DNA from 2 places in the Paenibacillus sp. DS2015 genome. Region 2 is predicted to be linked to the other one. Evidence: predicted binding sites of a transcription regulator. Region 2 holds the regulator's gene; the other holds the start of a gene.

Region 1 (15,697 bases), on a different contig from region 2:
CAGAAAAAGAATGGCCAATTGAGCCACGTAGATTTCTTACAAATTTCTGCGAACAAACCACTTCGCGTACGTATTCCAATCGATTATCAAGGTGTGGCCAAAGGTAGTCTATTAGGCGGCGTTGTGCAACATTTGGAACAGGATATTGAAGTGGAAGGACTCCCTGCCGATCTTCCAACTTCAATTGAAGTGGATATTTCTCATCTTGATATGGGAGACAAGCTTGGCGCTAATGAAGTGAAGTTACCTAAGGGGATTACCTTAATCTCTTCAGGAGAAGAGCTTCTCCTTGCTTCAGTAACAGCACCGCGTTCAGTTATAGAAGGTGATGCAGAAGCAGAAGCAACGGAAGAAGCTGCTGCACCAGCACAAACTGAAGAAAAAGAGTAGAGTAATAGATAACTAAACCCAGCCATTTAATGGCTGGGTTTTATTGTGATTCTAATGATGATTAATTCAACTCGGCAACTTAGACGTTACTACGTTTCTTTCCATTGAAGTCAAAGTAGGAATAGTATTTCGTGATGCGGTCAAGCGACATATTGTGACTGTATTAGTGCAAAAAGTGTAAGAATGACTATAAATTTGAACATTTTGATTGGAATTGATCCAGCGCTCCGTATATAATAGAAACGCGGATGAAAAAGATTAGGTTCTATGACAACTCAGGAAATTTAGGAGGAGCCCATGACACAACAGATAAAAGTAGGAATTGTAGGATACGGTAACCTGGGTAGAGGCGTAGAGAAAGCGATTCAACAGAATCCAGATATGAACGTTATTGCGGTATTTACTCGTCGTGAACCACAAGGCGTGATTGCGACGGTTCCGGTTCTACACATTTCAGAAGCCAAGAAATATATCGGTGAAATCGATGTAATGATTCTATGCGGTGGTTCAGCAACAGATTTACCTGAACAGGGTCCATATTTTGCTAAAGGATTCAATACGGTTGATAGTTATGATACACATGCGCTAATTCCAGAGTACTTCGCATCTGTAGATGCTGTTGCTCAAGAAGCGGGACATGTTAGTATTATTTCTACAGGTTGGGATCCAGGATTGTTCTCACTTAACCGAATGCTTGCAGAAGCTATCTTGCCTGAAGGTAAAGAGTATACATTCTGGGGACGTGGTGTTAGCCAAGGCCATTCTGATGCGATTCGTCGTGTTGAGGGTGTTACGCATGGCGTTCAGTACACGATTCCTGTGGAAGAAGTTGTAGCCAAGGTGCGCGAGGGGCTGAATCCTCAATTATCCATTCGTGATAAGCATTTACGTGAATGTTTCGTTGTTGCTCAGGCGGGCGCAGACCAAAGTAGGATTGAACAAGAAATCAAACAAATGCCAAACTACTTTGCGGATTATGATACAATCGTTCATTTCATTAGCGAAGAGGAACTAAAGAAGAACCATTCAGCCATGCCGCATGGAGGAACAGTTCTACGCAGTGGAACTACAGGAGACAACAATACGCAAATTATTGAATTTGGATTGAAGCTTGATAGTAACCCAGAGTTTACAGCAAGCGTTCTAGTTGCTTATGCTCGCGCAGCTTATAAACTGGCGGGTCAAGGGCAGGTTGGGGCTAAGACTGTTTTTGATATTCCATTCGGATTGTTATCACCGAAATCAGCGGAACAGTTACGTAAGGAACTTCTTTAGTCTTTGATTCTAGGTATAACAAGAGGACGCACGCTACCGAATGCAGCGTGTGTCCTCTTGTTCTTCGTTAGGGTTGGATACGAGGCGAGGGATTAGAAATAACATAGGAACATTTGGTTCCACCTGTCGCTAAGCATTCCGTTCGATCCACGTCGACTTGTAAAATAGATTTGAATAGATCCAATTCACAGTTACAAGCATGCTTATACTCACTAGCGATCTGGGATATGGGACAGTTATGCTCTTGTATTACATAATCGCCATTCTCACGTTCTTCATACTCTGCCATATACCCATTCTCGTTCTGAAGTTTCGTCAGTTGGAGCACTTTCTCCGAAAGACTAAGACCTTCCATACTGGCTTCATATTTAGATTGAAGTTTACTTTTACGTCGGTCAAAAAGAGTTTTTATAATATCTTCGCCGGACTCTTGCACTAGCTCTCCTAATAAATCTAAAGTCAGTGTATGGTAGGTCTTAGGGAAGAATCCCTCTGCTAGCTCACTCAAGCGATAAACAGCTGTAGGTCTACCCATCGTTTGACGAATCATGCTTGTTTCTAAATATCCATCTCGCTCAAGTGTTGCTAAGTGTCGTCGGACAGCCATTTCAGTAATCTGAAGTTCATTGGTGATGTCTTTGGCCGTTAGGGGTTCTTTCGTCTTCAACATGTGCACAATTTGCTCTCGAGTGGAGAGTTCAATTGTTCTGTTCATACGAGCCCTCCATTCTTCATTGTTCTTGAGTAGCCAAAGCCATATATGTTTCTTCACATTGATCTGAGCAGAATCCATGATGCTCCTTCTCACACGCTTCACAACATACATGTTGTAGATGACAGCTATCATAAACACAATCAATATATCGATCTTCGGCAGTGCCACAATGATGACATTTACCCACGATAATATCTTCATCTGTACGATTGATAGGCACGGATACACGTTCATCGAACACGTAACACTTACCGTCAAATAATCTACCTTTAACCTCTGGATCTTTGCCGTAAGTTACGATACCGCCTTCTAGTTGCGAAACATCATTAAATCCTTCATTCATAAGGAAGCCCGTTAGTTTCTCACAACGTATGCCGCCTGTGCAGTATGTTAATACTTTCTTATCTTTGTATTGGGTTAAATTGTTACGGATCCACTCGGGAAATTCACGAAAAGAATCGACTTCTGGGCGAATAGCATTGCGGAAATGCCCTATATTATATTCATAATCATTCCGACCATCGATAACAACGACATCCTCTTGCTGAAGTCCTTCGTAGAATTCTACCGGAGACAATCTTTTACCGCTTAATTGATTAGGGTCCAATGGTTCTTCATAACGAAATGTTACAAGCTCTTGCTTGTGACGCACGAACATCTTTTTGAAGGCATGTTCTTCGGATTCATCTATTTTGAATACCATATCTGTGAAGAGTGGGTTAGCAAGCATATCCTTCATATATTGATCTGTCTGTTCCACAGTTCCAGATATCGTACCATTAATACCTTCTTCGGCTATTAAGATACGACCTTTAACGTTTAAATCTTTACAGTACTGTAAGTGTTCCATCGTAAATTGTGCTGGATCAGCTATATTGACGAATTTATAGTATAACAATATGCGATATTGGTGTTGCTCTTGCTCTTGAGCCATTACTTGATCACCTTGCCTAATAGATTTTTGTCATACTAATTGTAGATGAACTTCCCGCACTTAGTCAATATAGAAGTATAATAAGTATAATAATGACATAGGATCCGCGATGTGTTTTGGTGTATGGATTATGTTATACTTATGGAATTCCCAAAAAAGGGGATTATATATGAAGTAAGTCAAATATTAATATGAAGTAAGTCAATACACACATAAGGAGTTCAAGCATCATGGAGATCTTTCTAGATATTTTAGTATTGCTAGCTATTATAGGGATTTCTAATATACTAAATCGTTTTGTTCCATTTATTCCTGTTCCATTAATTCAAATTGTTTTAGGAATTGGGGTTGTACTCATACCTCGCGGAATACATATAACTTTGAATCCAGAGTTGTTTTTATTACTATTCATAGCACCGTTGTTATTTAATGATGGGCTAAGGACACCAAGGAAAGAACTTTGGAATTTACGTGCGTCGATCCTCATGCTTGCTCTAGGGCTCGTATTTGCAACGGTACTGATTATCGGTTACATGATTCATTGGATGATTCCTTCGATCCCCTTGCCAGCCTCATTCGCTCTGGCTGCTATTCTATCCCCAACAGATGCAGTCGCCGTAGGAGCTATGGCCGGTCGTGCTAATTTACCTAAAAGAATTATGCGTCTGCTTGAAGGTGAAGCACTCATGAACGATGCTTCTGGCCTCGTTGCCTTTAAATTCGCAGTTGCAGCTATGGTGACAGGCGTATTTTCACTAGGCAATGCTACATTTAGTTTTATTATAATTGCGCTAGGCGGGGTTATCGTAGGGGCGATTATTTCTCTCTTAGTCGTTTGGTTGAGAGTATTTCTACGTCGCCATGGTATGGAAGATGTAACGATGCACATGTTGATACAGATTTTAACACCCTTTGTAATTTATATCATTGCTGAAGAGCTTGGCATGTCAGGAATATTAGCTGTGGTAGCTGGGGGTATAGTTCATGCAGTAGAAAGAGATCGAATAGAAACCTCTGCAACGATGAAATTGAGAATTGTCTCTGAGAGTACATGGTCTATCATTATTTATATTTTGAATGGCTTAGTGTTTGTTCTACTGGGATTGCAGATTCCAGATGTTACGCGCGTTATATTTGAGAGTAGTGCGTTCAATAACTTACAGGTAATCGGATATATTATTGTTATAACCCTTGCTTTAGTGTTACTTCGTTTTGCTTGGGTCTATTTCTTTTCAAAGGGAACATGGGCTTTTGGATCAAGAGAACAGTTAGACAAGCCGAAATTGAATTCGGCCGTGTTAACTTCATTATCTGGAGTACGTGGAGCGGTAACCCTAGCGGGTGCTTTTTCCATCCCACTTGTTTTACAGGATGGGAGTCCATTTCCGGAGCGGGATTTAATTATTTTCATTGCCTCAGGAGTGATTCTGGCAACCTTAGTGATTGCGAGTGTGACATTACCCCTTTTCTCTAAGAAAACAGAGGTTACGGAAGCAGAAGATATGGATGGTCAAGAACAGATTTCTAAAGTTAAGATTATAAAGGCAGCGATTCATGGAATTAGACAAGAAATAAATGATGATAATGAGGCGGCTGCTTTATCTGTAATAGCAGATTACAATAAGAAATTGAGACAAATGGCTAATAAGGAAATGCTTGAGTCTTCTAATTCCAGCTTTAGACAATCTGCATTGGATGTCAGACTGTTGGGTATTCAGGCTGAACGTGATGAAATGGAGAGATTATTAGCGACGGAAGCTGTTTCGCAAGAGGTTGCTGATCAATTTGAAGAGGCTATTGACCATATGGAAATGATGTTATCTAATCGTTTGAAGATGAGGCTTATGATATCTATGTTCAGAATTAGACGTCTTATGCGTAACGTGGTGCATACGGATACAGGAAGAAGGTCACAAGAAGATCTTAATTCTTTGAAAGAAATTAAAATTAAGACATCGCATGCGGCAATTTCCGCCATTAACAATCATATGAATGAAGATAACAGAAAAGCGTCTTTGCTTATTGTTGCACAATACAACCGTACCATCGAGAGAATGTTCAGCCACGAATATGAACAAGTCCAGGAAGATGAAGAATTTCAGCAGCAAAGAGTTGAATTTCAGTTCAAGGCAATACAGATTGAAAGAGATGAAGTCCAGAACATGTTTGAAGAAGGAACCATCTCGCGCGAAATGGCTAATGAATTACGTCAATTTATAAACTTTTTAGAAGCAGGAATGCTAGAAGTGGATGAACATGAATAGGAGGACTTGCGCCTATGGGATTTCTAACATAAAATGGGTACATTAAAACGGCAGTACAAAACTCGACGACATCGAGTTTTGTACTGCCGTTTTTTATATATGAAGATGCTTACCTACTGATTACGGCGATTTAGCTTATTTTGCAACATACCGAGGAAAATATCTGCTAGAATAGCGAGCAGACAAGCGGGTATTGCACCAGCATAAATTTTGATATTATTGTGCAGGTTAAGGCCGGAATAAATTTCGCGTCCTAACCCTTCGCCGCCAATGAGCGGAGCGAGCGTTGCTACACCGATGGCGATGACTGCTGCTATGCGAAGTCCAGCCATCAAGAACGGTAGCGCTAGAGGAAGTTGCACTTGTAGTAGCAATTGCATGCTACTCATGCCTACACCCTTGCCGGCTTCACTTATACCCGGATCCACCTGAATTAAACCCATATAGGTGTTGCGAATGATGGGCAACAAGGAATATAAAAACAAGCCAACAACAACCGTTTTGAATCCTAAGCCAAGTACGATCATTAGTAAAGCTAACAAAGCTAGGCTTGGAATAACTTGAATAAAGTTAGCCACAGGCAGAATAAAGGCTGCTAATTTTTTGCTGCGGGCACTGAGGACACCGAGTGGAATACCCACAATGAGCGCCAGCCCCAAACCGCTGAACACCATGATAATATGCACCCATGTTAAGTGTAAGAGATACCCAGCGTTCTGCTGTACATATTGCAAAAGATTTAGATCCGATCTCGGGGGAGTCACGTCAGCATCAAGTAGATTAATTGTTTTCAAAAACTCATACGCTACTTCTTTCGGTGAGCGTTTATTGACTTCAACTTCATAGTTAAGTGCGCTCATTGTATTTGTATCCATTTTACCTACCAATAAAGAAATCATATCGTTCAATTCCGGATATTGCTTTAAGATATCATTTCTCACGACAGGCGAGGCATCATAGGGTGGAAAAAATTGTTTATCATCCTTTAATGTTTTCAAGTCATATTGTTGTATTCCTGAGTCTGTCGTATAAGCAACGACAACATCGACTTTTTTATCAGCCGCCGCTTTATGCACTAAGGAAATTTCCATGGGGAGTGCTTTCTTAAATGAGAATCCATAAAATTGGGTGAAGGCATTATAACCATCACTATCCCGCTCAAGCCAGGTTGAGTCGACGCCAATATTCATATCTTGGGCATGACTCTTTAAATCAGATACAGTACTCAGATTATATTGATTAGCCACATCTTGGGTCACAGTTAATGCATACGTATTCTCAAAGCCATAAGAATCAAACCATTTGAAATCAAAGTATTTGTTGAATCCTTCTTGGGCTTGTTGTAGAACCTCTTGACGCTCATTGCTTTCTTTAACCGGAAAATGGTTGTTGAAAATTTCTCCAGAATATAAGGTGCCCATTTGAATTTCATTGTTCTTCATGGCTGAGATAATAATAGGACTGGATGCAAGATCAGGTACAATTTCGACCTTTAATTCTGTGCGATCTTCAATAAGAACCTTATACATCTCAGCTAGAGTTTTGACTTCTGTGTATGTTTGCGCACCTATTTTTATCGTATCTGTGGCACCCTTACCGCATGCAGAGACGACCAATGACAATATGGAAATAAAGCATAAGGTGGCAATCCGTGTTGTTATTTTTTTCATTTTTCCACCTGCAGTTTGGTTATTTTGTTTGTTTTAAGAGAAGCCCATCTTTCAATAGCTCCAAATAACAGATCAGCTAGTAAGGCTAGCAGGATCGCAGAAGCGGCGCCTGTTATGATAAGTTCTTTCTTGTTCACTCCAATACCGGAAACGATGAGCTCCCCTAAGCCTCCTGCACCAATCAAGGCTGCTAGTGTCGTCCAGCTAATAATATAGACCGTAGTGACACGAATACCAGACATTATGTAAGGAAAGGCAAGTGGAAGCTGAATTTGCAGCAGCCGTTGAGTCGCGCTAAAACCCATGCCGCGAGCCGATTCTAGCATGGCAGGATCGACAGAGGTGAAGCCTGCGTATGTGTTGCGTAGAATAGGCAATAAGGAATATAGAAAAAGGGCGAAGATTGCCGGCTTTATCCCAATTCCCATGAGTGGAATAAGAAGAGCCAGAAGAGCTAGGCTTGGAATAGTTTGAAATATATTGGTAATAGTAAAGATCAACGTATGCAGCCATTTAATCTTGTTCTTCGCCAGAAACATACCTAACGGAACGGCTACTAGTATACCTAGAAGGATAGAAGCAGCAGTGATGATTAAGTGCTGTTGAATAGCCGTCAAAATATCCAAATAACGTTCCTGCAGAAATTTCAAATAAGTGACAACAAAATTAGATTTCGGCATCGATATCGCCCCCATGAACTTGAGGAGAGTAGACTTCTGCCAGATGACTCACTACACTTCCTCTCGTAATAATACCGATTAATTGGTTGTCGCCCTTTACAACGGCTAAATTAGACAATTGATATTCAGTCATGATGTTCAATGCAACGGACAGAGAAGTTCCGGTTTGCACGATATGGACAACTGGCATCATGACATCGGCAACGGTTTTGGTTTCCTCGCCATATTGGTCCAAAACGCGATAAATAGATATACTACCCTGTAAATGGTTATCTTTATCGACGATCAACAAGGAGTCCACACGTCTTTTCTCCATCATTTTCATTGCAGAGGCAAGCCCTCTAGATGGGTACGAGGTCGCTGGATTTTCTATCATGACTTCGTCTACAGTGGGTGCTTCTAATACATTGTCCTGCATTCTTTTTGTACCGAAAAAGTTTTTTACGAAATCGTTTGCTGGATGACGCAAAATTTGTTCGGGATGTCCAGTTTGAACAATTTCGCCATCCTTCATCAATATAATGGTATCGGCAATTTTGATGGCCTCATCCATATCATGTGTGACGAAGACAATCGTTTTTTTCAATTCATGTTGTAAACGAATAAGTTCTTCTTGTAGCTGTTCACGACTTAGGGGATCCAATGCGCTGAAAGGTTCATCCATTAGGATAACTGCTGGATCCGCAGCCAAAGCGCGGATGACACCGATTCGCTGTTGCTGCCCACCACTTAATTCAGAGGGATAACGACTTCTATATGAGTCGGGATCTAAGTTTACAAGCTTTAAGAGCTCGTCTACTCTTGCTTCCGTTTTTTGTTTTTCCCATTTTTGCAAGCGGGGCACTACACCCACATTTTTGCCAATGGTCATATGGGGAAACAGTCCGATGCTTTGAATCACATAGCCTATCTTTCTACGAAGCTTTACGGGATCTATGGTAGAAATATCTTCACCGTGTAGGGTTATTGTACCGTTGGAGGGTTTAATTAAACGATTTATCAGCTTCATTGTCGTTGTTTTGCCACAGCCACTTGGACCGATTAGTACGGTGATTTCACCTTCCTTAATCGTTAGATTAATATCCTTAAGCACTACATTTCCGTTCTCATAGACCTTGTTAATTCCTTGAAATTGAATCATTCGGTTACCGCCTTTTCTATTAGGACTGATATGTAATGTATAAAAGTTTGTTTGGTTGTTTCAGCTGTAGCGAATCCAATGTTAGCTGAGACTTCTCCAAACATAAGTTTGCATATAGTATGATATAGACCATTTTGTGTTTTTCTAAACATATTTTCTGATATTACTGGCTAAGTCTTCGTCAACCATCAGATTCTTTTATATACTACCGTAGCATTGTAGATCCTATGCATTGAAGATTAAATGTAAGGTGGGAGGAATACTGCGAGTAAATTTTGTTAACTTTAATTTCACAAATAGAGGATGGAGTTACAATATGTAGTGTAGTATAATAATCTGAGCACAATATATTGTAATATATTGATTTGGAATCTTGGGCTTTAATTCATGAGTACTATTAATAGGAGGGTGTTTTTTTGAGTAATTTACAGCATACACGCCGATTAGAAGGCTTAAGTGAGAAGATATTTCTGGATAGATACGCGTGGAAGGATGCGGACACTAATAACGCTAAGGTAGGGGATGTGGTTCTGGTCCTGACGAAGGATGATCCTAAATTCCCTACGAAGGAAGTTGGCGAAATTGTTAAGCGCGAGGGTAGAAGGGTAACCGTAAAAACACGCAGTGGCGAGCTGGTAGAGTCTGATGTTGAGAAATTAACTTTGAATATTGAGAAGACACCGGAAGAAATGTGGGATCGCTTGGCGAAGGCTATGTCTTCTGTTGAGGAAACACCTGAACTTCAAGCAGAATGGCAAGACAAATTCCGTTACTTGCTAGACGACTGGAAGCTTGTTCCTGGGGGACGGATTGCGGCAGGCGCTGGTGCGAGTGAAGAACTTACTTTATTTAATTGTTATGTTGTGCCTTCTCCAAAAGACAGCCGCGGTGGTATTATGAACACACTTTCGGAGATGACAGAGATCATGGCACGTGGTGGTGGTGTAGGCATTAATTTGTCATCGCTTCGTCCACGTAGATCTATTGTAAAGGGAGTTAATGGCTCATCGAGTGGCGCTGTATCCTGGGGAGGATTGTTCAGCTATACCACGGGTTTAATCGAACAGGGCGGGAGTAGACGTGGAGCGCTCATGTTGATGATTAATGACTGGCACCCTGATGTACTAGACTTTATAACGGTGAAGCAGACGATGGGACAAGTAACGAATGCTAACCTATCCGTTTGTATAAGTAACGGGTTCATGAAGGCTGTTAAAGAAGATTTAGATTGGGAATTAGTATTTCCGGATACGACAGAGCCTGACTACAATGAAGTATGGGATGGCGACTTAGAGAAGTGGAAAAAGGCTGGACGAAAAGTTATTCCTTATCGGACGGTGAAAGCTCGTGAAATTTGGAATACGATTATTGATGCCGCATGGAAATCTGCTGAGCCCGGCATAGTGTTCATGGAACATTATAATGATATGTCTAATAGCTGGTATTTTAATCCGATTATTTGTACAAACCCTTGTGGAGAGCAAGGATTACCTGCTTGGGGTGTTTGTAATTTATCTGCGATTAATTTATCGAAGTTCTACGATGAAGACAAACATGATGTGAATTGGGATGAACTTGCCACAACGACTCGTTATTCCGTGCGCTTCTTGGACAATGTCATTAATAAGACACCTTATCACTTTGAAGAAAATGAGAAAAACCAGAAGAATGAGCGTCGTGTAGGTCTCGGTACAATGGGGCTTGCAGAGTTGATGATTAAGTTGAACATCCGTTATGGTAGTCCAGAATCATTGGAATTCCTTGATCAAATATATGCCTTTATGGCTCGAGAAGCTTATTTGGCATCGGCTGAAATTGCTGGAGAAAAGGGTTCATTCACAGCATTCGATGCTGAGAAATATCTACAAAGCGGGTTTATGCGTAATATGACAGAAGCCTTCCCAGAAGTAGGCGAAGCTATTAAAGAAAAGGGAATGCGTAACGTCACAGTGATTACTCAAGCGCCAACAGGGAGTACCGGTACAATGGTAGGGACTTCAACTGGGATTGAGCCGTATTTCGCATTCAAATATTATCGTCAAAGTCGTCTAGGGTATGACGAGCAATTCGTACCGATTGCTGAGGACTGGCTTGAAGCACATCCCGGTCAGGAATTGCCGGATTATTTCGTAACTTCGATGGATCTATCAGCCAAAGATCATATTCGTGTACAAGCTGCCATTCAGCGTTGGGTAGATAGCTCTATTTCAAAAACAGCCAACTGTCCTTCCGACTTTACCGTAGAAGAGACAGCAGAGCTCTATGAGATGGCATTCGATCTGGGTTGCAAAGGCGTAACGATCTATCGTGATGGTAGCCGGGATGTACAAGTGTTGAACACAGGCAAGAAGGAATCAGCAGAGGTAGAGGTGCTAGTAGAGGAGACAGAACAGCAAGCCGAACAGCAAGTGGCGGATCACTTTGCAGGCGAAGATGCTGCTCTAGAATCGCTAGGTGGAAGTCTTACAGCCGCTCAGATCGTTGAGCCACAAGGAAAGAAAGTTGTGGACAAGCAGTACAAGAGTCGTCCACAAGTTCTACGTGGCGCCACGTATAAGGTGAATACGCCATTCGGAATGGCATATATTACAATCAACGATCTTGAGGGGATACCTAGCGAAATCTTCTTGAATGTAGGGAAAGCTGGATCGGACGTATTCGCTATGGCCGAGGCATTGGGTCGCGTATGCTCCTTATTCCTTCGCTATGGAGATCATGGATATAAGGTGGAACTCTTAATTAAGCACCTCAAGGGAATCGGCGGTTCCGGAGCTATTGGCTTTGGTGTGAACCGCGTAGAATCGATCGCAGACGCCGTCGCAAAAGCATTAGAATCCCATGTGCAGAGTGGTGTAGGACGTGGATATGATCACGATCCAGCACCCGTAGCACCTACCCTTGAGAGAACATTAGTTGAGGATCATGGTACGGAAGACACTGGTCATAGAGCCTCGTCGCAAACCTCTCGTGACTTGTGCCCGGCTTGCGGTACAGCTTCACTGATTAACATCGAAGGATGTAAGACGTGTAGTAACTGTGGGTATAGTAAGTGTTCGTAGGGTGAGGTGTGCTGGACTTGGGGCTGCTGTTGTGATGGATCGCGAAAGCTGCGAAAACTACCGCAACAGCTGCGAAAAGTGGATCACATAAATTGAGAAAAGCTAAATTTATTCATTCGTTTGTACAAAAATGCAGGATTGAATAATTGTTCATAAATTATGATAAAAATACTAATGGTTGAGCTTACAGATCTAATGTTCTGTAGGTGTAATTGTATCAAGACTTAAAGGTCCGATGGCAATAGCTAAGGAAGCCTATACCGTTTCTAAAATCAATATAATCTCCATTAAGATTCAATTACTGATATAAAGAGCGGTTTTCAAGAAATACATAAAGGACCTTGCCGGTGTTAGTGCTAGCAAGGTCTTTTATGTTATAGCATACATTAGACCAGTTGTTTTATTAAGATCACAGGATATAATTTTTGAGGAGCATGCTTTGTCATGTCTCTTTTTTGTTGTTAGAGCAAATGAGCAGTTAAGTAGAGTAAGTAGGTAATAAATGTTGAGAAAATAAAGTGTTAATCTGAAAGATAAAGTTGTAGACTGACTATGCTTTATTAAACTAACTGGCAGTTATGAGTAATAAAAGTATATAAGTATGGTATGAAATAATAAAGGTTATGAGCAGAAATTACACAATAATAATCACTTTACAAACTACTTAACCTATTAAGGGATAGACTCAGTATTTTTTAAAGAAAATTAAAGATAATAAATATATTTAATATATTATTGAATATTATTAAAAATTAGTTTAATATAATTAAAAAAAGGGGGAGTTAAATGGAAAGAGGAGAAGTTCCATCTTGGGTATTATCATTGGATAAAGAATCTTTGGAGTTCATTAGAAAGTTTATCTTAAACTCTGGATCATTGAAAAACATGGCCAATGATTATGATGTATCTTACCCTACTGTGCGTGCGATGTTAGATAAGTTAATTAAGAAGATTGAGCTGCATAGTAAGGAAGATGATGTAGTATTCGTGAACATGATTAAAAATTTAGTGATTGATGAGGAACTCAGTTTAGAAACCGCAAAAATAATCATTGCTAAATATAAAGCAGAGAAGGGAGATTAAGAAAATGGAACATGTTATTCAGTTTGTTATCGCAGTAGGGATTTTAGTTGTACAATATTTTATCTCTAAACGTGGACCTGTCTTTGTAGGTGCAGTTTTACCAGTCATTTATATTGGATTGTTTAGTTATGGGTACATTATTGATTTTTTTAGTGAAAGGTCCACAGAAAATATACTAGGTGCATCCATTGGGGGAACTGTTTTACTTATATCAGCTTGGATAAAAGGTCGAGAATCTTTAGCAAAAGAAAGAAAGAGAGAACTCAATAAAATTAAAGCGAAAGATTTATAAGTAAACCAGTATAGAAGATTAATAATATGTATGCGCAAAAAATTGAAATTGAAGTTGTTCAACTAACGGGACACGATAGCTCCATAATACACAATGTAGGCAACCGGAAAAGATTCGGCCGCCTTCGTTATGTTAACGGGCAGGACTTAGGTTTTGTTATCCTTGATTGTTGGTTATTGGCCAAAAGAAAAACTGCCTATAATTAGACATAGGAAGATGTTAATTCGTACAGGCTACGCACCTCGCACTGAAGCGTATCGGCGATCGAAATTGCGAGCTTAAGAGACATCACTCTTTTATTGTCGATAAAGTCATCCAGCCGCTCCCGTCTCACCCGCAATTCAAGCGCCAGCCGTTCCAGCGGTATTCCTGCTTCCTGAAGCCTTTCCTCTAGCAGGCAACGGCCAAGTTCGTACTTCAATATGAATATGCCCCTCTCAGAAAAGAATCGTCCAACGAATCTTATGATTTCCTTTCCGCTTAAGCTTCATCCCCGGGTTGGATCTCGGGAATCGTGAGCGTAAACAGAGTGCCCATCCCAGGCACTCTTGATGGATACCTCTCCGTCCAGCGCCCGATATTACTAAACTTTAATGATAATCGGCCTCGGCAGCCCATTTAGCTAACGGGTAGAATAGCGCGGCTGACTTACATTACTTTACATTATTACTTTATCGCGGTAATATATTAGAGAAGTAAAGTGATAAAGGATGTGGTCTTAATCTAATTTATTCGGCTAGCAATACCAAAAGGCAATACCTCAGTTAAGAAGGGAGTTTGTTATGGTGCGAGAGGCATTAATTAACAGAAAGACAAAAGAATCAGAAATTAAACTGGAGCTTAATCTCGATGAATACAGTGAAGGCAACATCAACACGGGAATTGGATTCTTTAACCATATGCTCACGCTTTTTGCTTTTAGGGCAGGAATAAAACTAAATGTGGATTGCAAAGGTGATTTAGAGATAGATGGGCATCACACGGTTGAGGACATTGGAATATGCTTGGGGCAAGCAATCAAAAAGGCTATAGGGGATAAAAAAGGCATAAACCGTTATGGTAGCTCACGTATACCTATGGATGAGAGCTTAGCATTAGTGGATTTGAGTATATCTAATCGCTCTTTTTTAGTGTTTAACGTGGAAATGCCGTCAACACGAGCAGGCGAGTTTGAAACCGAATTAACCGAAGAGTTTTTTCTCGCTGTAGCACATAATAGCGGGATAACCATGCACATCAATTTGGAATACGGCAGAAATACACACCATATAAATGAGGCGATTTTCGTGGCATTCGGCGATGCGTTGAAGAAAGCAATTAGGATAACAGGCGATGTTATTCCGTCTACGAAGGGTACGTTATCATTATGAAAAAATATGTATAGACGCTTACGTGTAAAAAATTATGGGGGAGGAATTTGTTTCATTGGACATCTGACGATTACGCTAACGGGACACGTTAGTGCAATAATAGTTTATTAGTTCAATAACATAAAAAAACATCCTGCAAGGGCGCTTTCGGTACATCATCTATAACGTACTACTGCGGGGGAGTTTCATTTGAATTTATCAATTTAAATATCGAAATGCTGTCATGAGCAGCCGGAAAAAGAGACAAGCGACTGGAATATCAGAATCGCTTGTCTCTTTTTATGAAATTGATTCAATCATATCCTTTTATCACTTTTAATTTGATAACTGCGAATACTCCGAAGAAAAGAAGTAGACCTCCAATAGAGAACATGACAGAAGTAGAACTGAAAATATCAGCATAATACGATGCAATAGCTAGACCAACTGAGGGAGCAACGCTCATGATCGAGCCTAATACTCCAAACACCCGTCCCTGGAGTTCTTCGGAGACTTCGAGCCTAAGAATGATGTTAATGAGTAATGTACAGAATGAAAACATGAATCCAATGATGAGAATTGTGGGGATGGCTGTATAAGCGGTGGAAGTGAAGGATAGAAGGATGTACATAGGACCAATTAAAAGTAAACTTACCATGATTAGTTTACCTCGTTTTTTTATTTTGGTGCCTAAATAAAAAATCAATCCTGATCCTAACATATATCCGAGTGGAATACAGGCTTCCATGAGTCCAAATTGAAATGGATTAGCGTTCCACACTTTGATAGCCATGACTTGAGTCAGCATTAGCGAAGGCATAAAGAAAAGGGTGAGTGTAGGTAAC
Region 2 (15,697 bases):
TAAGGGTTTGAAGGTTAAAATTTAAGGTGGAGCCTAGGGGGATCGAACCCCTGACCTCATCACTGCCAGCGATGCGCTCTCCCAGCTGAGATAAATCTTAAACTGCATTCAATTCTTTTGGGGTATTGTAAACAACCAACTCGCTCTACCGCATTGGTTAGTTGCAATACCCAAAAACTTGTTTCCATTATGTTGATTAGGTCAATTCCATACATCAATCTGTAACAATGGAGTAACCTTCGATGATTCTGAAAAAACCTTATTACGGTCATACGGTCATGAAACTCAATCTAAATATGCATATCACAACATGCGAGCCCAACCAAAACTAAACAAGCTGATTCCTGTAGAAATACAGGAACCAGCTTGTAGCCTAGATGTTTTTACAATGTCTACTAATTGGGTTCTTGACCAGATTAAGCAAGAGCCCTTATTCTATATAAGCTAAAGTTATTTTAGTTCGCGTTAGCTCAAACGTTGGTAGCCAGCTCTTTTCAGCTGAATAACACTGCCACTATCTCACATCACATTGATTGACTTGTTCCCAATAAAAGTGCTTGTTAATCCACTAACGGGATGGAATAGAACAACCGGTATCCATTGCTGTTGGTAAACCAGACAACTTTATCTCCACTAAGGATTGGGTCGCATTCCGATAATAGAAAATTCTGAATGGTTTGAATATCACCGGTGGCGTCTCCGTTCCCATCAATGAGTACATATTTCAAGTCACCCGGATTATTCTTCTTATCGAATTCCTGCCAGAGCACCATCATCTTGTCGTCTGTTATCTTTACCAGTTTAGGTATGGATGCGATAAGGTCACTGCCTACATATTTAGCCAGGGTAATATGGTTAACCGCAGCACTAGTCATGCTAGTCTTTGGCAATACACTAAGGATGATATCCCTCTGGTCTGTTTCCAAACCAACCATCTCATAAGAGGTATACTCCCTGACCAGTGAATGGTCAATGGTATTCATTGCGACAATATAGTTATTCGTCGACATCTCGAATCCACCTATAGAAACGCCGGTGCTATTAGCCCCGGTATTACCCGGAATATCAAACAGGTCTACCTCACTGTAGCTGGTGCCGTCTCCTTTGTTCAATACGATCGAACGGGGATAAGCGTCACCATGATCTACAAGGACATGTGTATTTCCATCAAACAATACATATTGATCGAAAGAATGGCTGACATGATTTTTTTGAAACTTTCCCATATTATTAGTTACGGTCATATTGGATGTATTGACTATAATCGTGAACTGGGATTGATGATTCAATCCATCATCTGTCGTATATCTAGTACGAGAGGTGTGAAATACAAGCGTATTCCCCTGCTCCTCCATCCGTCCAGAGCCCGCATCAAAAGGTTCTACTGTGAAGCTCTCCCCGCCTTTGATAGAGACACTGTCGATCCGTTTGAAGCTTTTATCATAACGTACAATACGGATCACTTCTTTATTATTATCCTCTTCACGGTTTTCTTGTCCAAAAGCAATATAATTATACTGCTCACCGTTATAGAAACCGCCGAACAGCGGAAGCTCGTTAGCTATACTTTTATTGGCGATTAATTCATATTTTTCGTCATACGTTTCAATCGTAACCTCTTTGTCAGCCTTGATCACACTTAACGTCTGATCATTATTATTTACAAGATATGATGTAACCGTACTCTGCCATCTGGGAAAATCAGAAGATACAGCGTTACTCTTGCCTTCACTTGCCGTCTTAACCCGATACGTATTGTTGGCAGTCTTAGAGAACATAGATATTTGATTGGATTGATTGTCATATTCAAGATCAAATGGAACTTGACCAGCCAAATCTCTCAATTGAAAATAATTGTTCCCGTCAATATTGTATGCGGTAATCAGTTGCGGCTGCCCGTCGACCAGAACTTTCGATGTGGAGAGCTTGGCTGTATAAGTTCTGCTGCGGCTATAATATACCGAGTCTTCTTGATCCTCTGAAGTATAGGGATGTCCTGTTGTGATCTCAATAGCGTTGCTCTTACTATTCCAAGACACATCGAATTGACTGGGGGTACCCGAGAAATTGTTGGCAATATCACGCAACCTAAAATAATTACTCCCCGCTATATTGAATCCGTGACCCTCTCTCTGTTCTCCGTCAAAATATGTACTGCTTTCCGTCACTGTAGCCTTCACAGTGTTGTCCGCAAAGGTTGTGGTACTAATCATCGGTGAAGCCATTAATAGAATAAGAAATAAACTAAACATCCGTTTCATTCTTCGTCTCCTCCATTATGTACATTAATTTTGTGAAAGCAGCTGCCAGCCCCATTGACCGTGTCCGTCTTTCGTTAGGACTGCACCTAACGCTCTTCAATCACTACTCATATTTATCGGTCAACATCCTTCACTATCTTAATTACGGTCTCGCATCAAATTTACGTGGGAAAGGTATCTGAATGAATTGTCGTTTATCTGCAGTGAAACTGAGGATTCCTTCATAAAAAAAAACCACGTCCAGAGGACGTGGGTGATTTATATGCTCATTATTTACGTTGGTATTCCTTATTTGCTGTTTCCAACATGGATTCCCAATTAGCAAATTTCGTTTCCCTATTCACATGCCGATCAAAAAGTTCATCAGGTATGTTATTGACATCTTCTTCTGTTTTTACTTGAAAGTTCCCTTTGATTAAAAACTCATCGAAATTCTTGTAACTGGAATACTTACTCATGAACGCTTCATTAAACAAATTCTCCAAAGATATATGATTTGGATCTGCTTGAATCGTTTTTTGACCTTGTAAATCATTCATTAGTTCTTCCATTGTCATTGGTTTTTGTCTTCTCAAATTACCACTCCTAATTGTCATAATACTATTTCAAACTAACTTGTTAATCCTAAAATAACGTGGATACCATCACCCTAATATCATATCACTTTTTATAGAGTGACATACAGCCTCCACATGTCTTAATATAAACAAAATTCAAAATAAAAACGGCATCTCTGCCGTTATGTTTAAGGTGTTGGTGGAAAATAGGGGGATCGAACCCCTGACCTCATCGCTGCCAGCGATGCGCTCTCCCAGCTGAGCTAATTCCCCGTTTGATTACTCCGATATACGCACATTCAGCGTACAGTTGACGTTCTGTCAAGGTTTTCACTGATTCGTATGTAATCTACGACTCCTTCTTGCCCATGTATTATAGCATACAGAGCGCATCGCTGCAACTATTACCTGTGTGTATCTGCACGGAATTGCGACGCGATACACCTAAGAAAAAAGAGCACAGTCATGAGACATTAACTTATCTCCAGGTAGTTCCATCTGAAAACCTAACGGCAGTTATTTTCACAGATTTAACTTGGGTCGCTAAATCGTAGAAGTTTAAGGTCCAAGTATCTGTTTGGTAGCTGCCTGAGCCAATGCTATTGTCTTGTGATATACCTTCAAACAAATTACTTGTGCTTAACCAATTGTTAGCCCGTCTATCGAAATCATCATAGGTTCTAAGACTCATTTCGTAAGCTATAATGGTCTTACTCGTAAGGTTTTTAATGGTTAGGTTCACTTCTGGATTACCAATAGAATTATAGGTCACGGTTGCTTGTTCGACTTTTAATGGGATGTTTTTGTTGGCTATTAGCTCTTTCTTGAGATTCGCATTAAATGTATCAATTTGGGTTTGCACCAACTTTATGACTTGAGCCAAATACTCCTTGGAACGGTAATGTTCTCTGGCTTTTTCGTAACTGGTGCTTTTTATATCAGGCTCATCATAATGATCAATAAGTTTAATCGCACTACCTAAATAAATTCCACCCTCATGAGTTGATTGAGCGACAACATAGTCATTGTATTTTTTTGAGGTACCTGAATTAAAACCAATTATACTAGAAAAATAGTCATATTCATTTACCCTTTGGGTGCCTGGATTATAAAAAAAGTCCACGATTTTAACTTCGAGAAGGTCTTTTGTTTTATTAACTACGTACTTTCCGGATAGGGTGAGGGGCAAATTATTGTAATAAATACTGTTACCTTGTTTGTCAGAGATCGAAATTGTATTTCCGTTTGAAGTGATGTTGCTGCCTAAAGTTTCCGAAAGGAGTCGAAGAGGGGCCATTGTAGTGCCTTTAATAATTTGTACTGGCTCACTCAATATAAAGGAAATTCCATTAACGGTTGCTACCTTGCTGCCAGGTTGTAGGGTAATAACGATTCCTTCCTTTTTTGCAGTTATGATATTGTTCTTTGCTTCTACCGACAGACCTAGTTTTTTTAAAACAGGTGTGATTGGGACCAAAGTCGTTCCTTTAACTACGATAGGAGGCTGTGATAAAGATAGTTTTTCTCCTTCTACTGAAATTTGGATCTTGCTCTCAGCATTGGCGACGTTCAAGATGGGAAGCAGTAGTGTAAGGCATAGCAGAATCATAAGCTTTCTTGTCATATAAAGTCCCCTTTTTATAGAATATGCATAGCCATCATTCTACAAGTAATGTCAATACACTACAACTATAAAATCCTATAACTGTGAACGGTTATTTCCGGCGTAATATATGAAGCTTCCATAGGAACGGCAGTCCTCACACCACTAATAATGTGTTTTTTCTCATTAAGATTAGATGCCTAGCCTAAAGGAACAAATAATTTACAACAAAAAAACCACATGTAAAGGTGGTTTAAATAATTAAGTATGGTGGGTTCTGAGAGGTTTGAGCCCTCACCTCGACCTGATGATTAAGAGTCAACTGTTGTACTGAGACTAAGCTAAGAATCCATTATCGGAGGAATCTGGGGAGTCTGGGGACTTGGAACCTCGGGAACCTTGGGAACCTTGGGAACCTTGGGAACCTTGGGAACCTGGAGACCCTCAGCCCTGACCTAAATCACTGCCAGTGACGCCATCTTTCAGCGTTGCGCTCTCCCAGCTGAGCTAAGTTCCCGAGATAAATCAACGTTGCTTATACTCGAGCCAAGGTTCCATTACATTCAGCAACCCTCAATAATTCGCCAGAAATTCATTGTCATATCAAATTAATTGCATGTATTTCATAAATTTCGTGAACTTCTCATTCCTCGAATGTTCCTTTGGATAGAAGACCTTTCAGTTCCTTCATGAACATATTAATATCCTTGAACTGTCTGTATACAGAGGCAAAACGAACATATGCTACTTCATCGACAGGATGAAGTTCTAGCATCACGAGCTCACCTATTTGCTGGCTATCTACTTCGGCTACAGCGGTATTACGAAGCGCCTTCTCCACTTCAGATACAATCATATCAAGTTGCTCCACGGACACTGGGCGCTTCTCGCATGCACGGATTAACCCCCGTAGTATTTTGTCACGACTAAATTCTTCGCGGTTACCATTCTTCTTAATGACGATCAGTGGTGTTTCTTCCACTTTCTCGAATGTAGTGAATCTACGACTACATTGCTCACATTCGCGTCGGCGACGAATAGATTTGTTCTCATTCGCTGGACGTGAATCAAGCACTTTGGTACCCGCATAATCACAGTATGGGCATTTCATTAGGTGTTTCACTTCCTTTTCGTTGGATTTATCAAAATAATTACTTTTTTTCCATAAATTAAGTATATCTTATAGGTTATGAAGATTGTATTTATGACACATAATACTTTTACCAACAGCGAGGAGGTGAACGATAATGAGCACAAGCAACTCCAACAACTTAGTTGTAACCAAAGCTACTGCCGCACTAGAACAATTGAAGTACGAAATCGCTCAAGAACTAGGAATTAGCATTCCTCAAGACGGATATCAAGGTAATATGACTTCTTACGAGAATGGTTCCATCGGAGGTTATATCACTAAACGCTTAGTAACGATTGGTGAACAACAACTAGCTGGTCAATTTAAATAATCAATGTAGACTAACAAGCAAAGTGTTGGGTCAGGCTGAGAAGCCGCACCAACACTTTTTGTCATATTCAATTAGAATTCATCGTAAATATCGGTATATTTCTCATAATAATATAATACACGTTGTACATAATGCCTAGTCTCACCAATAGGAATTTCCTTAATCGTTTCTTCTTGACCATCCCACAGACCCTTGTCCATCCAACTTCGTACATTTCCTTGACCTGCATTATAGGCTGCAATAGCTAATGTCCTATTATTATCAAATTGCTTAGATAAGAAAGAAATGTACCAGGTACCCAGTTGAATATTAGGCCTCACTTCATGCTTGATACGATCCAAAGACACATCAGGAAGCTTGGCCATTTCCATAGCCCATTTAGCCGTATCTGGCATCAGTTGCATAATGCCAAGTGCACCCTTCTTCGACTCTTTACCTGGCTTAAAGTTAGACTCCGCTCGTATGATAGCGGCAATTAAGAATGGATCGACTTCATACATCTCAGCTTGTTCAATAATTTCTTCTTTATAAGAGATCGGATAGAACCAAGACATCCAATTCGTATTGAAAAAAAGGAGTATGACAAAGGACAGAAAAAGAAGTAACAAGACTCTCTTTTTACGTAACAGCCTCATACAAGACCTTTTCGAAGCCAGAATTCATCCACTTGTCGCTCTGTGTCCACTAAGCTGTGGCTATTATCAATGACCCAATCGGCCCTATTTCTCTTATCTTCAATATCCATTTGAGCCCCCAGACGCAGATCTGCTTGTCCAGAAACCAATTGATCCCGCTTCATGAGCCGTTCCTTCTGAAGGGCACGAGGGGTATAGACAACCATGACTTCATGAATTACAGACTCATACCCTGACTCATACAGTAGTGGAATATCTACCACAACCAGCCGATCTGGATCATTCTCTTCCAATGTCACCATTCTTGTTCTTATTTCTTGACGAATCGCTGGATGACTTATAGCATTTAGAGCCTTAAGTTCTTCAGGATCGCTAAATACGATGCTACCGAGCTTCTTCCGATCAAGTGTCCCGTCACTTTGTAGTATAACTTGTCCAAAATGTTCAGCCACTGCCGCCAATACGGGATGACCCGGGAGCATAACCTCCCGAGCAATAACATCCGCATCAACAAGCATAGCCCCTTTCTTGATCAGAAGTGAGGACACGGTACTCTTACCTGTGGCTATACCGCCGGTTAACCCGATATGCATGATTTCACCTCATAACAGCTTCATTATTCCCATAATAATTAACATTAACGCCGGCAATGCCGTGACATGACGTGTCCATGACTTCGTTGCGAAGCGGAATCCCGCTCTCATTCCCATGACTAGGAAGCTTCCACTGAACACAGCTATAACAGCAGCCGTCCATAGTGGGGAAAAACCCAAAAGAGCTGCTCCAAGTCCTGCCCCGAACGCATCAAGGGACAACGCAATACCTAACCACATCGCTTCAAAACCCGAAATACTTCCTGACTTATCCACATCTGCTGATGATGGCGTCCGCAATATTTGAATCACAAGTCCAAATTTACGAATTTCAAGAGAGAATACAGGTATTTCAATGACTTCCTCTGCTTGACGATGCACAATGTTATTCGGTTTCGCAGTATCAGCAACAACGCCTTTTTCTTTCTGCATCAGTAATTGCACTAGTGACCACGATCCCATGACAATCAAAATAATAGCACCTACGGCAGATGCTGCTGCTCCCGACACTACATGACTGAGAAGAACGCCCACCTGCATCGACAAGAAAATGATCACTCCAGAAAGCAGCGAAATGATGATAATCGAAAGCAGGGGTATTTTCATTTTCCTCAGACCATATGTAATACCTACGCCAAAACTGTCCAAACTAAGCGCGAAAGCCAATAACATCATTGAAACCATGTGACTGAGCACCCCGGTCCCCTCCCTGTCTCAAGCGGATCTCCCGGAACATTCGACTTTACCCGGTAATCATCCGCATCCAGTTGATATTCTTTCCGTTATTATATGGAAGAACAATCGAGGGGGTGCACATCCATCTATATATTTACTTGTACAGCTGGCACTTAGGGCAATAATGCGTTCCTCGCCCTCCTACAATCGTCTTCTCGATCATGGAACCACAATTCTCACAAGGTTGAGCCTGTCGTCCATACACCTGAAGTTGATGCTGGAACATGCCCATTTCTCCTTGTCCATTCACATAAGACTTAATAGAAGAACCGCCAGCTTCCACCGATTCCGATAGTGTGCTTACAATAGCATTGTGTAATCGTTCAAATTGCGAATCCGTCAAGGAATTTACGCTTTGTTCCGGGTGAATTCCCGCCTTGAATAACGCTTCATCCACATAGATATTCCCAATCCCAACCACATATGCTTGATTTAGCAGAACAGACTTTATCTTCGTCTTCTTACCTATTAGCACGGCTTTGAATTGTTCTAGCGTGAAGGACTCCTCCAATGGTTCAAGTCCAAGCTTGGACAAAGGGGGGAGTTGAAATTCCTCACCTGGATTGAACAGATGCATCGTTCCGAATTGACGTACGTCCTTATAACGTAATTCTGTACCATCATTGAAATGAAAGATAACATGCGTATGTTTAGCTACAGGGTCCGAACTCGTAAAGAGACCATATCGTCCTTCCATTCGTAAATGGGAGATCAGTATCAGACCATCCATTATGATCCGTAGGAACTTCCCACGTCGCTCTACTTCGACAATGGTATGTCCTGCAAGCATAATTTCAAATTGCTTTATATCATCAGGACGCTGAATAATTCGCGCCAAGTGTACCGTTACATGATCAATCTTTTTACCTTTGATTAACTGATTCAAGGTTCTTCTAACCGTTTCTACTTCCGGTAATTCCGGCATGCTGTCATCACCTCTTGACCATTATAACGGAATATGAAGCATTTAGGGTGTTTATTTGGCTTCATACCAGTTCATTCCATAACTAACTTCCGACTTCAACGGCACAATAAGTTTCAAGGCTTGGCCCATGATTTCTGGTACCAATGATTTCATCAACTCTAGCTCATCTGCAGGCACTTCAAAGACTAATTCATCGTGTACTTGAAGTAGCATGCGGCTTTTCAATTTCCGGTCTGAGAGTGCCTGATCCATGTGTACCATAGCTAACTTAATAATATCAGCCGCTGTTCCTTGAATAGGCGTATTCATCGCTGTCCGTTCTGCAAAAGAACGAATATTGAAGTTACTAGCATTAATCTCTGGTAAATAACGTCGTCTACCCAATAACGTTGTGACATAACCGTCATTTTTGGCTACTTTTACGATATCACCCATATATTTACGTACACCTTGGAACACCTCGAAATACTGTTCAATAAATTTCGCAGCGTCCTTGCGAGGAATATTGAGGTTCTGTGATAGACCATAATCACTGATTCCATAAACAATACCGAAATTAACCGCTTTGGCGGAGCGACGCATGTCGGCTCCTACCTCTTCAGCTGTGACTCCAAACACATCCATTGCCGTCTTCGTATGAATATCCATGTCATGGATAAATGCATCTTTCAAACCTTCATCATCCGAAATATGAGCTAATACACGCAGTTCAATCTGTGAATAATCGGCCGCTAGAATGGACCAGCCAGGTTCAGAGGGTACGAAGACTTTACGTATTTTGCGTCCTTCTTCAAGTCTAATTGGAATGTTCTGAAGATTCGGAAATTGACTGCTAAGTCTACCGGTTGCAGCAATGGTCTGCCGATAATACGTATGCACTTTACCGGTCTTCGGAGATATCTCCTTCAGAAGACCTTCTACATAAGTAGACTGTAACTTCGCAATCGTACGATAATTCAATATAAGTTGAACAATATCATGGTAAGGAGCTAACTTCTCCAATACTTCCGCATCCGTGGAATACCCTGTTTTTGTCTTCTTAATGACAGGTAAACCTAACTTCACGAACAGAATCTCTCCAAGCTGCTTAGGCGAATTAAGATTAAATTCTACCCCTGCGATTCTATAAACTTGTTCCGTAAGTTCGCTGATTCGTTCTTCAAACTCCTTACCTAACTGTTGTAATTCTTCAGCGTGGACTGCAATGCCTTGCTTCTCCATATCTGCCAAGATACGTGATAACGGCATCTCCAGATCATGAAACAATGAACTCATCTCATTCTCACTTAGAGCTTGTTCCTGCTTCGGAATAATGTTAAGTAACGTAGCCACTTTGCTTGCTATATGTTTGCTTAGAATGTCCGTATCCGGTACTTTGTATTTCGCACCCTTACCAAACACATCCTCGTCAGCGACCATGGATGACAGACCATATTTCGCTGCTAAGTCACTTACCGTCTGGTTAGCCTCCGTTGGATCCAGTATATATGCTGCAAGCTGGATATCGAAGGAAGCCCCTGCAAAAGGTACGCCATGCCAATGTAATGCAAGATCCATCCGATGTAGATCATATCCTCGCTTCGGCGCATTAGCATCTTGTAACCAGTTCATGATTGGCTCCGCTTGACTCGATTTCACAAGCTCAAAGGGAATATAATAATGTCGATCCTCTGTAGACAATGCAATCCCTATAACCTCCGCACGATGCGGATTATCACCACGAGTCTCTACATGTAATACCTGAACCTCTGGTAACCGTTCAAGTATCTCATTCATATTACTTACCGTAATGACTGTAACGTCAACATCTATCGCTGGTTGGGCATCCGCACCCTCTTCCCCCTCAGCATGACCAGCGGAGAAAGATAAACGTTCAAGCAATGATTTAAATTCTAATTTGGCCAACGCTGGACCTGCCGACTCTTCCTTGAGGCCTGTAAATGCCATTTCATCCAGTGATTCATCCAGCGGTACTTCACGGAAAATCGTAGCCAGTTTCTTGCTGAGCGTCGCATCATCCGCATGTATCTCCATTTTCTCTTTCATTTTTCCCTTTAACTCATGTGTATTCGCAAGGACTTCCTCAACTGTTCCGTATTGATGTAACAACTTAAGGGCGGTCTTCTCTCCAACACCCGGAACGCCAGGAATATTATCTGACGGATCACCCATTAATCCCTTTAAATCGATAATTTGATGAGGCTGTAAACCATACCGTTCTTGAATGCTCTCAGGTGTGTAGAGTTCAATATCTGTTACTCCTTTACGAGTAAGCCCTACCTGAACGTTCTCAGATGCTAGCTGGAACATGTCCTTGTCGCCTGAGATGACCACCACCTGCCGTCCTGCCTTATCTGCTTCTAGAGAAAGCGTACCGATAATATCATCAGCTTCATATCCAGGAAGTTCAAACTGTGCGATACCCAATCCACGTAATAGTTCCTTAAGCAAAGGGAATTGTTCAGATAGTTCAGGTGGTGTCTTTTGACGTCCCCCTTTGTATTCCTCATAATCGCTATGTCGAAAAGTAACTTTCCCTGCATCAAAAGCGACCATCATGTGCGTCGGTTTATAGTCTTCAATGAGCCGTAAAAGCATGTTTGTAAATCCATACACAGCATTCGTATGTAGTCCCTTTGTATTGGTAAGGGGTGGCATTGCAAAAAATGCACGATAAATAATACTATTTCCATCAATAAGAATTAACTTGTCCATAAAGCACCTTCCCTTTTTAAGAACATCCTTATTTCATGATAACATACGACTATGCAAATAGAGAAAAATCCATCTATTTTCAGTCAAAAAAGAGACTGTCCTAGGGTCTTGTTAGACCTTTGGCACAGCCTCTGGGTGTCATTCTTCACTACTGGTTCAAATCTGGACGATGGCCTGTGACAAGATAGACCACACTTTCTCCAATATTGGTTGCATGATCACCGATCCGTTCAATATATCGACCCACTAATGTAAGTAACATAATCTGTGAGATGGAATCTGGGTGGTCTATCATAATTCCATACAACTCCGTAATCATCTGACTGTAGAGATGATCTACTTGATCATCATCCTGTGCCATTTTGTAAGCAAGATCTGTATTCTCGTCTAAATATGAAGTAATAGCCTCTACAGTCATCACTTTCACAAGCTCAGCCATATGTGGGATGTCAATGAGTGGTTTAATTAATTGCTGTCCTTGTAAACGCATCGTAACTTTAGCTACATCAAGAGCTAAATCCCCCATACGCTCCAAGTCACTAGCAATTCTGAAGGATACCAAGATTCTTCTTAAATCTTTCGCAACGGGCTGCTGAGTCACAATCAAACGTGAACCAATTTCCATAATCTGTTCTTCCATAGCATTCAATTTAGCGTCATCTTTCACGATTTGTTGAGCTTTGACTGTATCCAACGTATTCAACGCTGTCACAGCACCTTCTAAGGCAGCAATCACATGCTCCCCCATATTTTGCAGAAGTGTGCGAAGCTCTCCTAAGTTATGATCTAGCTCTTTTCTCTGTATCATGTGGATAATAATCTCCCTTCTCGTTATATCTGTTCTTACTATATATACATTCTAGTCCTGAATTCATTCTTTTAGTTGCTACATCATCTTATCCAAAACGACCTGAGATATAGTCTTCCGTCCGTGAGTCTACAGGATTCGTGAAAAGAACCTTTGTATCGTTAGATTCCACCACTTCTCCATTAAGAAAAAATACAGTTCGTCCTGAGACACGAGCAGCTTGGTGCATATTATGCGTAACCATTACGATGGTGTAATCCTCCTTCAGTTCTTGAACTAACTCTTCAATCTTAAGTGTAGAGATAGGGTCAAGTGCAGAGGTTGCTTCATCCATAAGGAGAATATCCGGTTGCACCGCTAATGCCCGAGCAATACATAGTCGCTGCTGTTGTCCCCCAGAGAGGCTTAAAGCTGATCTTTTTAAATAATCTTTAACTTCATCCCACAGAACCGCCTGACGTAAACTTTGCTCTACAAGTTCATCCAGTTCCGCCTTCTGCCGGACACCATGCAGTCTAGGGCCGTATGCTACATTATCATATATAGACTTTGGGAAAGGATTAGGCTGTTGAAATACCATACCCACTTGCTTACGTAGCGCTTCAACATGAACATCATCCCCATATATTTCTTTGCCACTGATCTTCACAGAACCTACAATTTGCGTTCCATTAATCATATCGTTCATACGGTTCAACGTACGTAGCAAAGTGGATTTACCACAACCAGAGGGGCCGATAAATGATGTTATCGTTTTTTCTGGAATATCAAGATCTATATCCTTTAAAGCGTGGTAAGCTTCGTAGAATAGATTTAATTGCTTAATGTGGATAATAGGTTCCATTTGCGGTTCGTGTCTCCTTATTCATTACGTTATATTTATATCCTTCATTTTAAAGCTCATATGTAAATGCTGTGCCCCTGAATTGTAAACTGTGTGTAAAATATAGCGCGACTACTTCTCCATACAATCATTACCAAGCTCTTTTCGTACATTCGCAGCTTGCTTGGCTGTTGCTTCAGCCAGTTGATGAACCACTTCCCCAGCATACTCAACGGATAAAGCCACCTGCTCCATTTCTCCAAAAATTCGGCTTCCCTCGCTTACATCCATCGCACTTTCTTGTATTTGTAACATACCTATTGTGGTCGACTCGCTGGTTTCGATTGCGATACTTCTAATGTTATTTAATAAACTTGAAATATCTTCAGCTAGATGGCGCGTATGCTGTGCAAGAACTCTAACCTCACTCGCGACAACCTGAAATCCTCGTCCATACTCACCTGCATGCGCTGCTTCAATCGTAGCATTCAATGCTAGAAGACCACTTCTACCCGCTACCTCGGCTATGTCTTGGGTTAATTTAGATATTACACCTACATCCTGCAGTAGTTTACTCACCTGATATTGCCTAGAAGTAAGACTTTCTACAACACTGTTATAGGATTGCTGCACTTCTTCTAACTTAGTCTTCCCCGTTAACGACCATTCTTTCATATTTCTACACTCTATAATCGTTCTATTTGCAGCATCAGCTACTTGAAGAAGAGAAGCTTCTATATTTTCTACATGACCATAGTTGTCTTTGACTGTTAACTTGCGACTTTCCTCTGCTTCGAATTTCAAGCGCCCTGAGACCATCATTAAATCTTGAACCGTTAACACACCTTTAAATTGACCCTGATCCACTAAAATCACACAGTCATAAAAATGTTTCTCGGGTCGGTTCAACGCTTGCTCGATAAGCTGACTTGCTGATTCACGAATATCCATCACTAGTGCCTCGTAGTTAGCAAATGCATGAATGTGCCTCATCTCATATAGATCAGCTGCAAATCGTCCCATCAACCTACGGTTAAAAGCGTCCCTCATTACGAGTGCCTTAGGCCTGTTATCCTCATCTATTATAACTAGACAGGGGTACTCTGGGCGATCGCGTAGTATATTCATCACATTACGACAAGTAGTCTCCGAATTCACCGTTGCTACAGCTCGGGAATAGGTATCAATAGCTACAGAAGACATCACAGGTTGTTCGATTTCATTTTTATTCTCTGTAATGATCTGAATATCCTTCCTATGCTCTGTATCTAATTTATCTTTCTTAGCAGTCTTCCGTACCTCTTCTACTAGTAAGAGTGTCATGACGATCTCCCCCAGGGTATCATTGTAAAATACATTAGTGTTAAAAGATCGCTATGATCTTCATAATCCATTAACTAAATGAGGTTGTTCAAAAAGTCATCTTTTGATCACGAAGCATTTCAAGTGGCCTAATCGACGTCGAAGATTGAATTCAGCCGGTCCTTCCGGTGCTCACGTAGGTACTGCCTACGCTCCGCTCCTCACTCCCTTGCTTCATCCAATCTTCTCGGTGCTGAAAAGTCGACTTTTTGAACACGCATTAAATGAAATATATCAGATCATGATTATCGGAATGTTAAAGCGCATGAATTGTAATGTAAAGATTTCAAAGATTTCAAAGATTTCAAGAAAAGAAGCTCTCATCATTTACGTCAAATGATGAGAGCTTCTTTTCTTATTAACAACTAACTTGTACCCCACACCCCTAATGGAGTCAATGTGTACCGATTCTGGATCTAGCTCAAGTTTTTTACGGAGTGAACTGACGTGCACATCCACTGTCCTTTGTCCGCCAATATAATCAAATCCCCATACTTCATTCATTAAATCATCTCTTGTAAGAACTACGCCCGGCTTACGCGCTAAATATAGCAATACTTCGAATTCCTTTGGGCGCAAATTGATACTCAATCCTCCCAACATGACTTCATATTTCTCGGGAAATATTTCAAGTTGGCCCAAAGAGATCATAGATGAGGTTGAATCAGCTGCATTCTTCTCATCTTCAATCCGTCCAGAGACTCGCCGCATCACTGCACTAACTCTAGCTAAGAGCTCCGAAACGCCGAAGGGCTTCGTAATATAATCATCTGCTCCTGATTTAAGACCCTGAACAACTTCTTCCTCAGCATTCCTAGCTGTCAAAATGATGATAGGTGTAACAACACCTTGTCCTCTTAGTTTGTTCAGTATTTCAAACCCATTCATTCCAGGCAACATAAGATCCAACAATATCAGGTCAAATGACTCCTGTGATGCCCGCTCATAACCTACCAACCCATGGTCTTCCATCGTCACTTCATAGCCCTCTTGAGATAAATTATATGATAGTAATCTGGCTAATGTAGGCTCATCCTCAATTACCAATAATCGCTGTGACATGCGGTACCCCCATTTAAAATAAACTTAGTTAATCCTAACATCCACATCATATCACCACAATGTTAACAGAGTGTAAATTCTAATAATAAATGTTATCTTTCCTTTACGCGTCATCCGCATCTTATTCCGAGTCTTGCAGCATGGGCAATTCTACT

Evidence for each region. The regulator NrdR, encoded in region 2, represses ribonucleotide reductase genes. The targets are predictions, from matches to a motif close to AACACNATATATNGTGTT.
Region 1: a site for NrdR is predicted at 9,409-9,426, ahead of J2T13_RS02270 (adenosylcobalamin-dependent ribonucleoside-diphosphate reductase). Genes of this name have one in related genera too.

The regions. Positions count from the first base shown of each region.
Region 1 covers NZ_JBNPWS010000002.1:85,437-101,133, forward strand. The annotation lists gene J2T13_RS02225 (50S ribosomal protein L25) at 1-390, shown strand, start outside; gene J2T13_RS02230 (diaminopimelate dehydrogenase) at 688-1,665, shown strand; gene J2T13_RS02235 (helix-turn-helix transcriptional regulator) at 1,733-2,380, opposite strand; gene J2T13_RS02240 (rhodanese-related sulfurtransferase) at 2,397-3,314, opposite strand; gene J2T13_RS02245 (Na+/H+ antiporter) at 3,545-5,578, shown strand; gene J2T13_RS02250 (ABC transporter permease) at 5,692-6,342, opposite strand; partial or broken gene J2T13_RS02255 (glycine betaine ABC transporter substrate-binding protein) at 6,379-7,248, opposite strand; gene J2T13_RS02260 (ABC transporter permease) at 7,245-7,928, opposite strand; gene J2T13_RS02265 (ABC transporter ATP-binding protein) at 7,915-9,069, opposite strand; gene J2T13_RS02270 (adenosylcobalamin-dependent ribonucleoside-diphosphate reductase) at 9,486-12,128, shown strand; gene J2T13_RS02275 (DUF2089 family protein) at 12,915-13,211, shown strand; gene J2T13_RS02280 (hypothetical protein) at 13,216-13,503, shown strand; gene J2T13_RS02285 (XRE family transcriptional regulator) at 13,706-13,924, opposite strand; gene hisB (imidazoleglycerol-phosphate dehydratase HisB) at 14,289-14,873, shown strand; gene J2T13_RS02295 (MFS transporter) at 15,166-15,697, opposite strand, start outside.
Region 2 covers NZ_JBNPWS010000004.1:9,189-24,885, forward strand. The annotation lists tRNA gene J2T13_RS05075 (tRNA-Ala) at 28-94, opposite strand; gene J2T13_RS05080 (hypothetical protein) at 561-2,261, opposite strand; gene J2T13_RS05085 (hypothetical protein) at 2,531-2,818, opposite strand; tRNA gene J2T13_RS05090 (tRNA-Ala) at 3,016-3,091, opposite strand; gene J2T13_RS05095 (copper amine oxidase N-terminal domain-containing protein) at 3,297-4,442, opposite strand; gene nrdR (transcriptional regulator NrdR) at 5,065-5,532, opposite strand; gene J2T13_RS05105 (small, acid-soluble spore protein, alpha/beta type) at 5,669-5,884, shown strand; gene J2T13_RS05110 (lytic transglycosylase domain-containing protein) at 5,956-6,519, opposite strand; gene coaE (dephospho-CoA kinase) at 6,516-7,112, opposite strand; gene ytaF (sporulation membrane protein YtaF) at 7,122-7,808, opposite strand; gene mutM (DNA-formamidopyrimidine glycosylase) at 7,942-8,772, opposite strand; gene polA (DNA polymerase I) at 8,824-11,487, opposite strand; gene phoU (phosphate signaling complex protein PhoU) at 11,636-12,295, opposite strand; gene pstB (phosphate ABC transporter ATP-binding protein PstB) at 12,384-13,139, opposite strand; gene J2T13_RS05145 (methyl-accepting chemotaxis protein) at 13,251-14,441, opposite strand; gene J2T13_RS05150 (response regulator transcription factor) at 14,808-15,542, opposite strand; gene pnpS (two-component system histidine kinase PnpS) at 15,664-15,697, opposite strand, start outside.